Regions from separate parts of the Sporosarcina sp. P25 genome, predicted to be linked through region 1. Evidence: riboswitches for the same ligand, from Rfam matches in the RefSeq annotation. Region 1 holds a riboswitch; each other region holds the start of a gene.
The links. Region 1 has a riboswitch for thiamine pyrophosphate ahead of CSV70_RS08290 (ECF transporter S component). Riboswitches for the same ligand answer to the same signal wherever they lie in the genome.
Positions count from the first base shown of each region.

Region 1 (4,290 bases):
GCGTTGCGCGCGCCGTATACTTTGGGCAAATAGCGGAACTGTATAGGACTGCAATCGTTCATAGAAACCTCTAAATCCTTTTGAAAACTGGATATTTCGTACTTTTAAAGCATTCCTACGAATTTGTAGCTCTTCAGTTACAGCAGGAATTAAACGAAAAGCTGCAATAAAGCTATAGGCATATTTGGACGGCAGACGAAACTGTTGCATCATAGCATAAAAGAATAGTACAGGTTGGATAGTTAAGATAAACGTAAAGCCAACGAAGCCGAATGAAAGTGACTTACTTCCGAGCAAAAGCGCGTGTTGAATACTCTCTTCAGAAATCTTGAATAGCCCCCATTGCCAAATTACCGCTTCACCCTTACCGAACAACAACATGGTCAACCCAGTGGATAGGAATGAAATAGCTAACGGAATGGAAAGCAATGAAAGTTTCTTCAGCGAATAACCGCTAAATACATAAAATAATATTCCATATAAAATAGCTTGTGAGATAGCAAAAGATAAACTTTGATTTACGAGCGTAATAATCAAGAACGCAAAAAATACGATAAATTTTAACGCAGGATTGACTCGGAATAACCAGGTTTCGCGTTTAGGTGTGAACCAATTGAACACTCTTCGCACCTCCTACTCCATTAGCCGTATGCACAACACCATCAACTACAGTCCAAACAGCAGTAGCGAAGTTTTCTACTATTTCTGTATCATGCGTAACCATCAAAATTGTCATGCCTTCAGTGCGCAATTGTTCCAGCTTTTCAAGAATGGCGAAGGTGTTTCGTGCATCCTGCCCGAAAGTAGGCTCATCCAGTAACAAAATGTCTGTACTAGGAGTAAGAGCAGTTGCGACACTCAAACGACGCTTTTGACCCGTAGATAGCTGGTAAGGATGGCGCGAAACAGAATCAGGTAAGTTAAATAAACACATCAATTCTTTCGCATAAACGTCTGCATCATCTTTTGGCATGCCGTGTAAAGATACGGTTAACTCTTCCGTAATCGAGTTCGTCACAAATTGTAGTTCGGGATTTTGAAAGACGAGCGACAGACCTTGCGGGAGTTGCCGTTTCTTCTTTTTCCACGCAATGGGTACACCGTTCACTTCATAGATACCGCTAGTCCGAAGTAATTGCATGAGAGATAAAAGTAATGTACTTTTACCAGAACCATTTTCGCCAACAATCGTAATCCAGTCACCGGCCTGTACAGTCGCATGTTTGGCAGAAATCTTTTCCATTTGACCACGATAGCCGTGAAAGTCCTGGATTTGAATTTTCTTTTGTGATGAAACGGCTTGACGATTTATCATCATTAATTGAAACGCATCAGATGTTTTATATTCTTCCCATACCCCTGGGTACCAAATACCATATCGTTTCAGTTGTTCTTGAAAGTTTGCAAAAATATATGCTGGTGAACCATCTGCGATTATGACGCCATGATCATTAAACAACACAACACGATCTACCCAGTCAGCAATCAAATTGATTTTATGCTCCACAATGATCACAGTTTTATCAGCGGTTGCCTCTTTAATAGAAGACCAAATCTGTTGCGTGCCTTCCGGATCCAATAATGCAGAGGGTTCATCCAGAAATAGCACGTCAGGTTCTAATAATAAAACAGAAGCCAATGCTAACCGTTGTTTCATACCTTGAGACATTTCATTGATGGGCGTGTGGACATCTTTCAAATGCAAGTCCACACGCTTTAACACTTCTTCAATAAGAAGTGCCATTTCTTCACGCGGAACTTGAAGATTCTCTAAAACGAATGCAAGTTCTTCATCTACATAGGTCATACAGAATTGTGTGTCTGGGTCTTGGAAAACGAACCCCCATGAGTCAGGTAACTGAATGTCTGTTGCTTTCATTGGCAGTTCGATGGAGCTTGGTATAATGCCGCTCAGTACTTGGAGTAAAGTGGATTTCCCACAACCACTAGGACCAAGCATGAGAACTTTTTCGCCAGACTGAACAGAGAAGGAGAAGTCTTTAAAGACCAAAGCATCTTCTCCTGGAAACTTCAGTCGTAAATCTGTAACGCTGATGTTATTCATAGTTGGATCATACCTCCGCTTTTACTGATCAAGCATCGTATATTCTTTCTTATCAACAGGTCGAATGAGCGACGTCACACCTGTTGCTTCTAGCGCCCTTACAATGAGCACAGCAAAAATACCCGTGAAGATGAATGCGCTGATTGCACGTAATCCGTATTTTACAATGAGTGCCCATGTTTCGAGTGCTGCGTAACCATAAACCAAGTCAAGTCCGAAACTTGCAAGACATGACGTGATTCCTGCTAATCCAGCAATTAAAATAGAATAGCGTTTATAACGGAATGCAGCGAACAATAATTCCGCAGCAAGACCCTGTGCGAGTCCATACATCAATACTTCAATACCATGACCAGCAAACGCAGATAAGGAAGCCCCTGCAATACTTGCGATGAGTGCAGTACCTGGTTTTCGTAATAATAAAAAGGCGAACGGCCCGACCATGAACCACATACCGTAAAGCAGTTGACGCGCGACAGGCATGATCGGTTTGACGACAGTGTATAAATCATCCCAAAACTTCATCAGCACGCCAAACACAACGCCAATCATGATGGTAATCAATAAATCGGTGAACTTTAACTTTTTCAAACTCTTCCACTCCTTGTTATTTTTTCATACAAAAAAGCCGTCTGAAGAGCAGACGGCCGAGGAAGGAAAGAGATTCCTGTATAATTCCATCGATCACGCTCTCTACGCTGGCATTACCCAGATCAGATTAACGGTCAGCAGTGGATTCATCTGCTATCTCAGCCTGATTCTCTCAAGCACCCGGACGGACAATCATGTAAGCAATCCTAGTATACAGCACGTTGAATTGTGTGGCAACTTATGAAATGACTACATGTTCAATAAAATGCTTGCAGTTTAAATTGAACATATTGTACTGAAATCCTGATATACTAATAGGATAGAAATGTTCATAATTATATTCTCGATATAATGGAAATAGAGTGTAAAAGGAGTTTTCACATGACAAAACATATAGCGTTTATTGACGTGGAGACGACAGGTATGAGTGCCGAGGCGAGTGAAGTGATCGAGTTAGGCGTTATGCTGGGAGAGTATGAAAATAACCGTATTGTTCGGGTCGCTGATGAGTATTGCGAGTTTCAAGAACCGTTCTATTCCATTTCTCCGACGATTACGAATCTCACGGGCATTACCGATCAGATGGTAAGAGGGAAGTCGCTTGATATGGATAGAATTCTAAAAATACTTGATCAAGCAGACGGTATAGTAGCACATAACGCATCATTTGATAGGGGGTTCGTCAGCCGGCTATTACCTGAAACGCTCGATATGGACTGGTATTGCTCCGTCAGACAAATCAAATGGAAAAATTACGGCTTTGAAAACGGTAAACTGCAACAATTGCTGAGAGCGCACCGAATTCAAGTGCATAATGCCCACAGAGCACTTGACGATGCAAAAAACCTAGCACTCTTACTGAACTCGTCCAATCCGAATCTGACGGATGATACATTCATCTCCTATTTGATGAATAAAGCACCGATGAAGAAACCAGCCAAATCAAGATTTTAATAGTAGCGAATGATGTCCGGGAATACTTCACCGGGCATCTTTTTTGTATGGTTTAAGGTTTAAATCATAGGAAAGTGAATCTTATAACAAAATCAAAGTATAGAGTGATGACACAAAGACGTCATGGAAGTATGCTGAATTCTTGTGTATAAACCAATCTGCACATCTTTTTCATAATCTTTTTCTATACTTAAAATATAGATGGCTAGGAAGTTTATCTTGAAATACGCAGATTTTCAAATATACCGACGATCATGCTAGAAGCAAGAACAGATAAGACAAATTGAATGAAGGGTCTAGACAAAAGTGCAGATGACTATATTGTAAAACCATTTGATGCACGGGAACTTATAGCGAAAGTAAACGCTATTTTGCGACGATCTGAGAAACTGGAAGAGGACTTGGATCATCCTGACTGTGGTGAGTAAATAGTGCTCCATATTCGTTGCACTATAAGGATAAGAGTACACAACTGTCATAGAAAGGGTTTTACATTATTGAGACGCCCATTACTCAATCCAAGAGACCGTTGACGAGAGATCAATTGATGCATGCCGCCTAGTATCATAATAGGTATCTCGATATTCGAACTGTCGACTATCCATACAAAATTTAAGGGATAAATAAAAAGATTTCCTAATGATGAACTTATAAAGGTGGTGCTATCTATCATGTACAAT
Region 1 is NZ_PDYV01000007.1:83,110-87,399, reverse strand. Features, by position in the region: gene CSV70_RS08300 (energy-coupling factor transporter transmembrane component T family protein) at 1-621, opposite strand, end outside; gene CSV70_RS08295 (ABC transporter ATP-binding protein) at 599-2,065, opposite strand; gene CSV70_RS08290 (ECF transporter S component) at 2,087-2,656, opposite strand; TPP riboswitch at 2,739-2,850, opposite strand; gene CSV70_RS08285 (exonuclease domain-containing protein) at 3,038-3,610, shown strand; gene CSV70_RS16340 (response regulator transcription factor) at 3,898-4,038, shown strand; gene CSV70_RS08280 (urease accessory protein UreH domain-containing protein) at 4,282-4,290, shown strand, end outside.

Region 2 (4,290 bases), on a different contig from region 1:
TCAAGATCCGATGGCAGCAGGCATTCAGCTAAAGCTGGATGATGAAGAAGGGATTATCGCGATCGTTCGATAATCAACAGGACGCCCCTTTCCGGGAGGGCGTTCTTTTTTTCGTCTGTGGGAATGAAGAGACCGTTAGAAAGAAGGATGGTGATATGCATTCTTCCATTTTATCATTAGGATCGAAACCCCTTGTAAATACAGATTATCCAGTTCTTATATATTTCGATTAAGACTTCGTCCACGCGAAAAAAGGATGCCCCACACCTCGGGACATCCTGCCTTACCTCTTACTTCATATTCTCAGATGTAATCTCTGCACAAGCAAATGGTGTTCCTGAATTGCCTGCTGGATCGGTAATGTTATCATCTGCGCCTTCATGGATAATCAATGCACTTCCATCTTCATCCATTAACGAATTTTCTTTTCCAGACTCAAGCGTAACTGCATCTGTCGTCACAGTAACTTTTGCGTTACCTTCTTCATCCGCCACAAGATTCTCCAAATCTCCTGCGTGGTGTCCTTCTGGATTCTCTAATCCATGCTTTTTATCTGTTGGGTTGAAATGACCGCCAGCAGACTCTTTAAAGTCCGGTGCAGTACAGACGCCCGTTTCATGGAAGTGCATACCGTGTTCTCCTGGCTCAAGGCCGGATACATCGATATCCATTGCTACTCCAGATGGCCCTTGCGTTAGCGTTACAGAACCAATTTCTTCTCCATCCACATTTATAACCGGTGCCATCACTTCAGGCTCCACTGTCTCCTCTTCTACAACTGGATCACCCGTGCCGTTCACCGGTTCTTTTTCTTTTTCATTTCCTTCATCCGTAGCGCCCCCGCAAGCTGCCATCAATAACGCTGAGCTCAATGCAATACTTGGTAATTTCCACATCATTAAATTCCTCCTTGTATAAGTTATGTAATTCATTGTTCATTACTGATTGGATAATGAACTCATAGTGTGTAGTGTACCCCATTTCTCAAAATTCTAACATGTATCTATCATTTTAAGAGCGGATTGCGGACTGGATAGAGCGGTTACCCTGTGACATTGAGCGTTTACCGCTGGACTTTGAGCGCTTTACGCCCGACATAGAGCGTTTACACAGACACATTGAGCGCTTAACGACAAACATAGAGCGCAACCGCATCCCCCTTCCAACAAATAAATGAAAGCCGCAGACAGATTAAAGTTTCGCTGATAGAAAAGGCCCTTTCATTAGCTAGAATTCACTACCGCACACTGGTGATAAAGCAAACTATGTATCGCCACACACACTGGTTGCTAGTATAGGAAATATAAAAAACCGGAAACATTTTTCGTTTCCGGTCAAATTTTATGAGAATAATATCTTTTCTAATTCCATTGGTTCAATATATGTATCGCCTCGATAAACGCGCATATTGCCTCCTGAAATTTCATCGATCAACATGATGTTGCGCTCAGGATCGCGACCGAATTCCAATTTGATATCATATAGTTCTAAACCTTTTTCCGCCATCTCTTTTCGTACTACTTCAGAAATTTGCTTTGTTAATTCTTTAAGTGTCGCATATTCTTCATGCGTTAAAATGTGAAGTTGTGCCAAAGCATCTTCCGAAATAGGTGGATCTTGACGTTCATCGTCTTTCAGCGTCACTTCCACGTAAGCATCCAGTACTTGTCCTTCTTCAGCGTATGCACCGAATCTGCGCAAGAAACTTCCGACCGCACGGTATCGACAAATCACTTCTAATCCTTTACCAAAGACCGTAGCAGGCTTCACCGTCATCGTCACTTCATCCAGATCGGCATCGATGTAATGTGTCGGTACGTTTTGCTCCTCCAATTTCTCGAAAAAGTATTTCGTCATGCGAAGTCCAGACTTCCCGGCACCTTCAATCGTCAGGCCTACTGTGTTGGCACCTGGATCAAATACACCATCTTCCCCTGTTACATCATCCTTGAATTTCAATAGCACGTGGCCATCTTCCAAGCGGTAGACGTCTTTCGTTTTACCAGAATAGGTTAATTTCATCCGTACGATTCTCCTCTATTCATAAATGTGTACTACCTATTCAGTATAAAGCACTTTGACGAGAAGAAAAAGTATTGTTTGACAAAAGTTGATGGACGTCCAGGTCATTTTCACAAAATAATCTTATACGTAGGATAATTAATACAAGTGAATTGAGGTAAATGAATAAAATAGTTTGACGCAATCATCTTCTAATTTTTATGAAGAAACTCTTTTCATTCTCTCACACACATGATACGCTAGTTCTGAAAATGAAATATTTTGACCATTAGGGGAATCCTTTACAAGGACTGAGAAAAGAGTGTGGCTCTGAAACCCTTATTACCTGAACAGGTTAGCACCTGCGGAGGGAAGTGGCGAGTCGTTCCGTATGTATTTCTGTCGACACATCCACCACTTTCCGATTCGGGAAGTGGTTTTTTCTATTGGAGGGGCATGAATGAAATTACTTGGCGTGACCGATGACCGTCTTTCGCTTGATGAACTAACACTTCACTTGCAACAGACAATACCGTTTCTGGATGCTATGATCTTGCGTGAAAAGTCCAAGACAGATGAACAACTGATAGATGTGATTTCACGTCTTGCGAATAGTGGATTCCCACTTGAAAAGCTCATTATACATGCCAGACCTTACGTAGCCAGCAAGCTAAACCTTTCGAACGTGCAGTTGCCGGGCTATGGCATGAGTGTACGGGATGCACGTCGGAAGTTTCCCGAGCTAACATTCGGCTGCTCGATTCATTCAATAGAAGAGGCAAAAAAAGCTACGACAGAAGGAGCAGATTGGCTCTTATACGGGCATGTTTTCGAAACAAAATCAAAACCCGGCCTACCAGCACGCGGTACCGACGAATTGTTTTCTATTGCGAAGTATAGTTCGATTCCCGTATATGCAATCGGCGGAATTCAGCCACATCATTTGCCTGATTTGCAGCGAAACAACGTAGCAGGCGCGGCTGTATTATCCCCTATGCGGTCACTAAACGTTTTACAGAGTTATAGAAAAGGAGAGGCGTTTAATGGAGAAAATGATTGACTTGAACGGAAAGTCGTATTCAGTCGTTCCGGAAGTAAGGACGATTCAGCAGTTACTTGAGCATTTAGGACTTGGTGATCGTATTTTGATTGTGGAGAAAAACAAAGAAATTTTGCAAAAAGAGTACTACGATGCACCGATTATGGATCGAGACCAAATTGAAATCATTCATTTTGTAGGAGGCGGATGAAGATGTTAAAAATTGCAGATAAAGAATTCTCTTCACGTTTATTATTAGGTACAGGGAAATACCCTTCATTTGATATACAAAAGCAGGCAGTCGCAGAATCAGAAGCAGACATCCTCACATTCGCGGTACGGCGCATGGATATTTTTGAAGCATCGCAGCCTAATTTTCTAGAGCAATTGGATTTAACTCGCTATACATTGCTTCCAAATACTGCAGGTGCAAGCACAGCAGAAGAAGCCGTACATATCGCGCGTCTCGCAAAAGCATCCGGACTTTGTGACATGGTAAAGGTTGAAATCATTGGGTGCAGCCGTTCATTGCTGCCAGACCCTGTAGAAACATTACGTGCTTCTGAAACGCTATTAGAGGAAGGCTTTATTGTATTGCCTTATACGTCAGACGATGTAGTACTCGCAAAAAGACTATGCGAATTAGGCGTTCATGCCATCATGCCGGGCGCTGCGCCAATCGGTTCAGGCAGAGGCATTCTGAACCCGCTGAATCTGTCATTCATCATTGAGCAGTCCAATGTCCCCGTGATCATCGATGCAGGCGTTGGCTCACCAAAAGACGCAGCATTCGCGATGGAGCTCGGAGCAGACGGTGTCTTGTTAAATACAGCAGTGTCAGAAGCGGCAAATCCTGTCATGATGGCAGCCGCAATGAAGATGGCGATTGAAGCGGGACGTCTCGGTTATAAGGCAGGACGTATGCCAGTACGTGACTATGGTGTAGCTAGCAGTCCCACTGAAGGACTTGTGACAAATTGATTGGTAAATATTCTCGGCAAGAGCTGTTTACACCGATCGGACTGGTTGGGCAACAGCGTATTCGTGAAGCAAAAGTTTTCGTCTTAGGAGCGGGTGCACTCGGTTCTTCTGGAGCGGAGATGCTAGTCCGGGCAGGTGTCGGTGAACTGACGATTGTCGATCGCGATATTTTGGAATGGACCAATCTCCATAGACAGCAATTATACACGGAACAGGATGTCATCGATCAATTGCCAAAAGCAATTGCAGCGGAAAGCCGATTGCGCGCT
Region 2 is NZ_PDYV01000006.1:17,561-21,850, reverse strand. Features, by position in the region: gene CSV70_RS07075 (DUF2653 family protein) at 1-73, shown strand, start outside; gene CSV70_RS07070 (superoxide dismutase family protein) at 291-899, opposite strand; gene CSV70_RS07065 (phosphoribosylaminoimidazolesuccinocarboxamide synthase) at 1,342-2,022, opposite strand; TPP riboswitch at 2,283-2,391, shown strand; gene CSV70_RS07060 (thiamine phosphate synthase) at 2,462-3,061, shown strand; gene thiS (sulfur carrier protein ThiS) at 3,045-3,251, shown strand; gene CSV70_RS07050 (thiazole synthase) at 3,248-4,021, shown strand; gene CSV70_RS07045 (ThiF family adenylyltransferase) at 4,018-4,290, shown strand, end outside.
Region 2: another riboswitch for thiamine pyrophosphate. It lies ahead of CSV70_RS07060 (thiamine phosphate synthase); the one in region 1 lies ahead of CSV70_RS08290 (ECF transporter S component).

Region 3 (4,290 bases), on a different contig from region 1:
CCCAACCGATCCCAGTCCCCATTCTTCATAGGCGGGAAATCTTTGTTTTATCGCTTCGGTTGGACCAAACTCCGTTATGGCTCCAATGGTAGGACCCATGGTCAAACCCATTAAAATGAAAAGCATAATAGCGAAATGATACCACCGCATCCGATCTTTGACTTGTTGTTGTATGAACAAGAACAACAAAATCTCGACAAATCCGGATGCTGCAAACATCGCGGTAGTGAGTACAGGTTGAAATCCATGTTCCAAAAAAGGTTGAAGCAACTCATAATTTTTCACTTGCATATTCGTAAATGCAATAAAAAAACCTAAAATAACGATCCAAAATAAAATAAGTACATTAACCATCGCAATCGTTTGTAAGTTTGTGGTGACAAGTAGGATACATAAAATGGTGTAAACGATTACCAACGGCAGCATAGGCGTTTCTGGCAGAAAAGTTGACACCATCCAAAATAATGTCTCACCCATTGTAAATGCGGCCATAATAATTAAAAAGAAAGCCGTTACATACCGGAATATGGCTGTAGCGACTTTCCCGATGTTCGTCTCCAACCACTTTGTTAACGGTTGTTGATTTGATTTTTTATGGATGTAAAGTACGAGAAAAAGCCAAGGAAAGATTGCAATAGTTGCAACTAGAATAGATATCCATCCATCCCTTCCCGCCCCTTTCACCAATGACGGGATAATAGTCACATGATTTTTCAAACCAATTATTGTCATCGACAGGAAAATAACATGCAAGACACTTATAGAACCGGTTTTTTTCATACGAAAACCCTCTAACGTTTTTATATCATTTAGCTTTGACAATAATAGATAAAATTATACTTACTAGACGATAGAATAGAGGGGATGGATAATACTATTTTCTCAACTGCATTAATTACATGTGGTATAACGCCAATAATTATCTCCCAGCACACCTGACAAATACGCTAATCCTTCACTTTCAGTACGATGGACGGAACGCCAGTCCTCTCCGTCAAGCGCTAAATAAATTTCATGATGAGGTGCATCATTATGATAGCCAACCAGGTCAATGTTCCCTTCCTGATCCACATGAGCTTTCACTTCATAATGAATTGGCGGTGAAGTGGTTAATGGATTGCCTACGTCATGATTGATTGTAAAATGAACTTCTGTCGATTTCCCTTCCAACCGATCAATGTCTATACCATCTACAGACGCATGGTCATGACGCTTATACCGTTTCATCGTATTCAAGCCGATTGACGGTCCCGTGGCTTTCGTAAATTGCAATGTACTGTCTCCCCCGATAAACTCTCCTTCTATATCCACACGGGTACGGAAGCTTTTCCCTTCTGGATTAAAGTCCCGATCATCTCCTGTAAAGTATGGTATCGGTGAAAAGAGATTCGGATTCTTTATAATATCTTCCTTTAAAAATGTCGTATAACGGAACTTCCACTGTTCCACTTCTTTTGTCTTTTTCCTGTCAGCTACCGGTTTTAGTAATTGATTCCGCTGCTTTACCCGTACAGAAAAAGTGTAGATTTCTTCTGTCGGTTTATTCTCAAGATTTCGAGGCATAATCACTTCATACACTTTTGATGCGATCGATTTACTGACATTCATTTTCTGATTGCTGTCAATCAATGGACGCGTTGCCGCGACACTATATACTACCGACTCAGAAAGACTTGTCTCACGATCAATAAAACGATTATCAGTAATTGTCTCGATGTATTGTCCGTTGCGGTAAATATCAAACTTCTCTACGTCCTTAATCCACTCCCATGACAGTGCAATTTGTGATGGGGCGACAATCGTTGTAATGACTAAGCGTTGTAAAGGATGTTCATCTTCCTGTACTTCTGTTAGGGCGGACGTCTGGATAACAATCACATCTTGAACCCGTCCTTCCTCTACTCGTTCCACTGTATATTGAAAAGGATGTGACGGGTCTAATTCACCATCCGTAAACTTTGGAGCCGTTCCTTCATATACTTGCCTGTCATTTTTATAAACACGATAATAACCACCTGTGTCACTCCATGTGAATGATATATCATCCAATGAATGAACCATCTGTTGAATTTCAAATAATTTCTCCATTTGCGATCTGCTCCCTTTTATCTATTTCATCTGAAACAGTTATACGCCTTCAGATAATTATGTAACATTCAGCATATCGTTATACCTCTTTGTCTATTCGGAATCGCTCATTTCCAAATACTTAGACCTTCTAATCCCAGTATTATTTCAACCTTTTTCATGTATATGATATAATTAGCCTGTCTGATACATAGCCACCACTAGGGGCGCCTTCTTTTCGGCTGAGATGCGATTACGCAAACCCTTTGAACCTGATCTAGCACATACTAGCGGAGGGAAGTGGGTAGTTTTCATACCCAATTGCCCATCTATGCATGGGTTTTTTGTATATATACCTTTAAAGGGAGGAAAAGAAACATGCAGCTTATTCAAGAACTTCGTCAAAGGCAACCGCTCGTTCATTGCATTACAAATTTTGTAGTCGCGAATTTCCAAGCAAATGGTTTACTTGCAATAGGCGCTTCTCCCGTTATGGCGGATGCAGTAGAAGAAGCAGAAGATATCGCTAGAATTGCCTCTTGCAGCATTTTAAATATTGGCACATTGAAGCAACAAACAGTAGATGCAATGATTTTGGCAGGAAACAGTGCCCGCGCAGTAGGAAAACCCGTCGTACTAGACCCTGTGGGTGCAGGCGCCACAGCTTTTCGTAAAGCTAGCGTCCTGAAAGTACTGAACGAAGTAGACGTCACACTGATCCGTTGTAATGCAGGGGAACTTGCTGCAATTGCAGATGTTCCATGGGCCGCCAAGGGTGTTGACGCAGGTGAAGGTTCTGCCGACATCAAAAGTATAGCGACAATGACTGCTCGCAAGTATAACTGTCTGGTTGCAGTATCAGGCGAAGTGGATATTGTCACGGATGGTGATTCCACATTATCCATTACAGGCGGTCACCCCATGATGACTACCATTACAGGTACGGGGTGTTTACTTAGTTCTATCACGGGTGCTTTTCTCTCTGTAGGAATGGAGCATCCCTTGGAAGCCGTAGCAGATGCACTTTCATTTTATAAACGGGCTGGTGAACAGACAGCAAAAATTTCACGTGGTCCTGGCGACTTTGCTGTGAACTTCATAAATACATTACATACATTGGATAGAGAATCGAAAACATTTTCAACCTAATAGACAGGAGGTTTTTCAATTGACAGTACAAGTAGCATTGACCATTGCCGGTTCGGATAGCGGAGGTGGCGCAGGAATTCAAGCCGACTTAAAAACGTTCCAGGAACTAGGTGTATTTGGCACTTCTGCTATAACCGCGGTGACTGCTCAGAACACACACGGTGTTCACGGTGTTTATCCAATACAAACAGAAGGAGTAATAGCACAAATACGTGCAGTACTTGATGATTTTGATGTAAAAGCATGTAAAACCGGGATGCTGTTTTCTGCAGAAATTATTACTGAAGTAGCTACGCTATTAAAAGAATACCCTTCGTTTCCATTAGTCATTGACCCTGTCATGATTGCAAAGGGAGGACAAACTTTATTGCAACAACAGGCGATTCAAGCATTAAAAGAGCATTTGTTGCCACTGGCTACCATTGTGACTCCGAATATTCCTGAAGCGGAAGTACTGACCGGAATGAAAATACGAACAGATGAAGACATTCAGCAAGCCGCAGCTGCTTTTATCCAAATGGGAGCGAAAGCCGTCGTTATGAAAGGCGGCCACCGTAATGATGTGTTGGACGCAAAGGATTATTACGCGGACGAAGAAGGTCAGTCATTCACTGTAACTACACCTTGGATCCAAACTAAAGACACACATGGAACCGGATGCACATTTGCAGCGGCGTTGACAAGTTTTCTAGCTAAAGGCTATTCCTTGACGGATGCAGTTGCCGAAGCGAAGCAATTCATACAAGCCGCGATTGAAAATGGCTTGAAGATCGGTTCAGGCCATGGACCGACAAATCATTGGGCATATGGTGATCTAAAAAAGGAGATACACTGATGTCAAATATAGGATTGAAGAAAGCATTAGGTTTATATTTTGTAATGGGCACACCAAACTCAGGGAATCAAGATCCATTAGCAATAGTGGAAGCAGCTCTTCGCGGGGGTGTCACATGTTTTCAGTTGCGTGAAAAAGGATTACATGCCCTCGAAGGCGAAGCTTTGCTCGGGTTTGCCAGAAAGTGTCAGGCGCTATGCAGATTGTATCGCGTTCCTTTCATCATCAATGACGATGTG
Region 3 is NZ_PDYV01000002.1:235,304-239,593, reverse strand. Features, by position in the region: gene CSV70_RS02925 (endospore germination permease) at 1-780, opposite strand, end outside; gene CSV70_RS02920 (DUF3238 domain-containing protein) at 892-2,088, opposite strand; TPP riboswitch at 2,281-2,383, shown strand; gene thiM (hydroxyethylthiazole kinase) at 2,446-3,216, shown strand; gene thiD (bifunctional hydroxymethylpyrimidine kinase/phosphomethylpyrimidine kinase) at 3,236-4,051, shown strand; gene thiE (thiamine phosphate synthase) at 4,051-4,290, shown strand, end outside.
Region 3: another riboswitch for thiamine pyrophosphate. It lies ahead of thiM (hydroxyethylthiazole kinase); the one in region 1 lies ahead of CSV70_RS08290 (ECF transporter S component).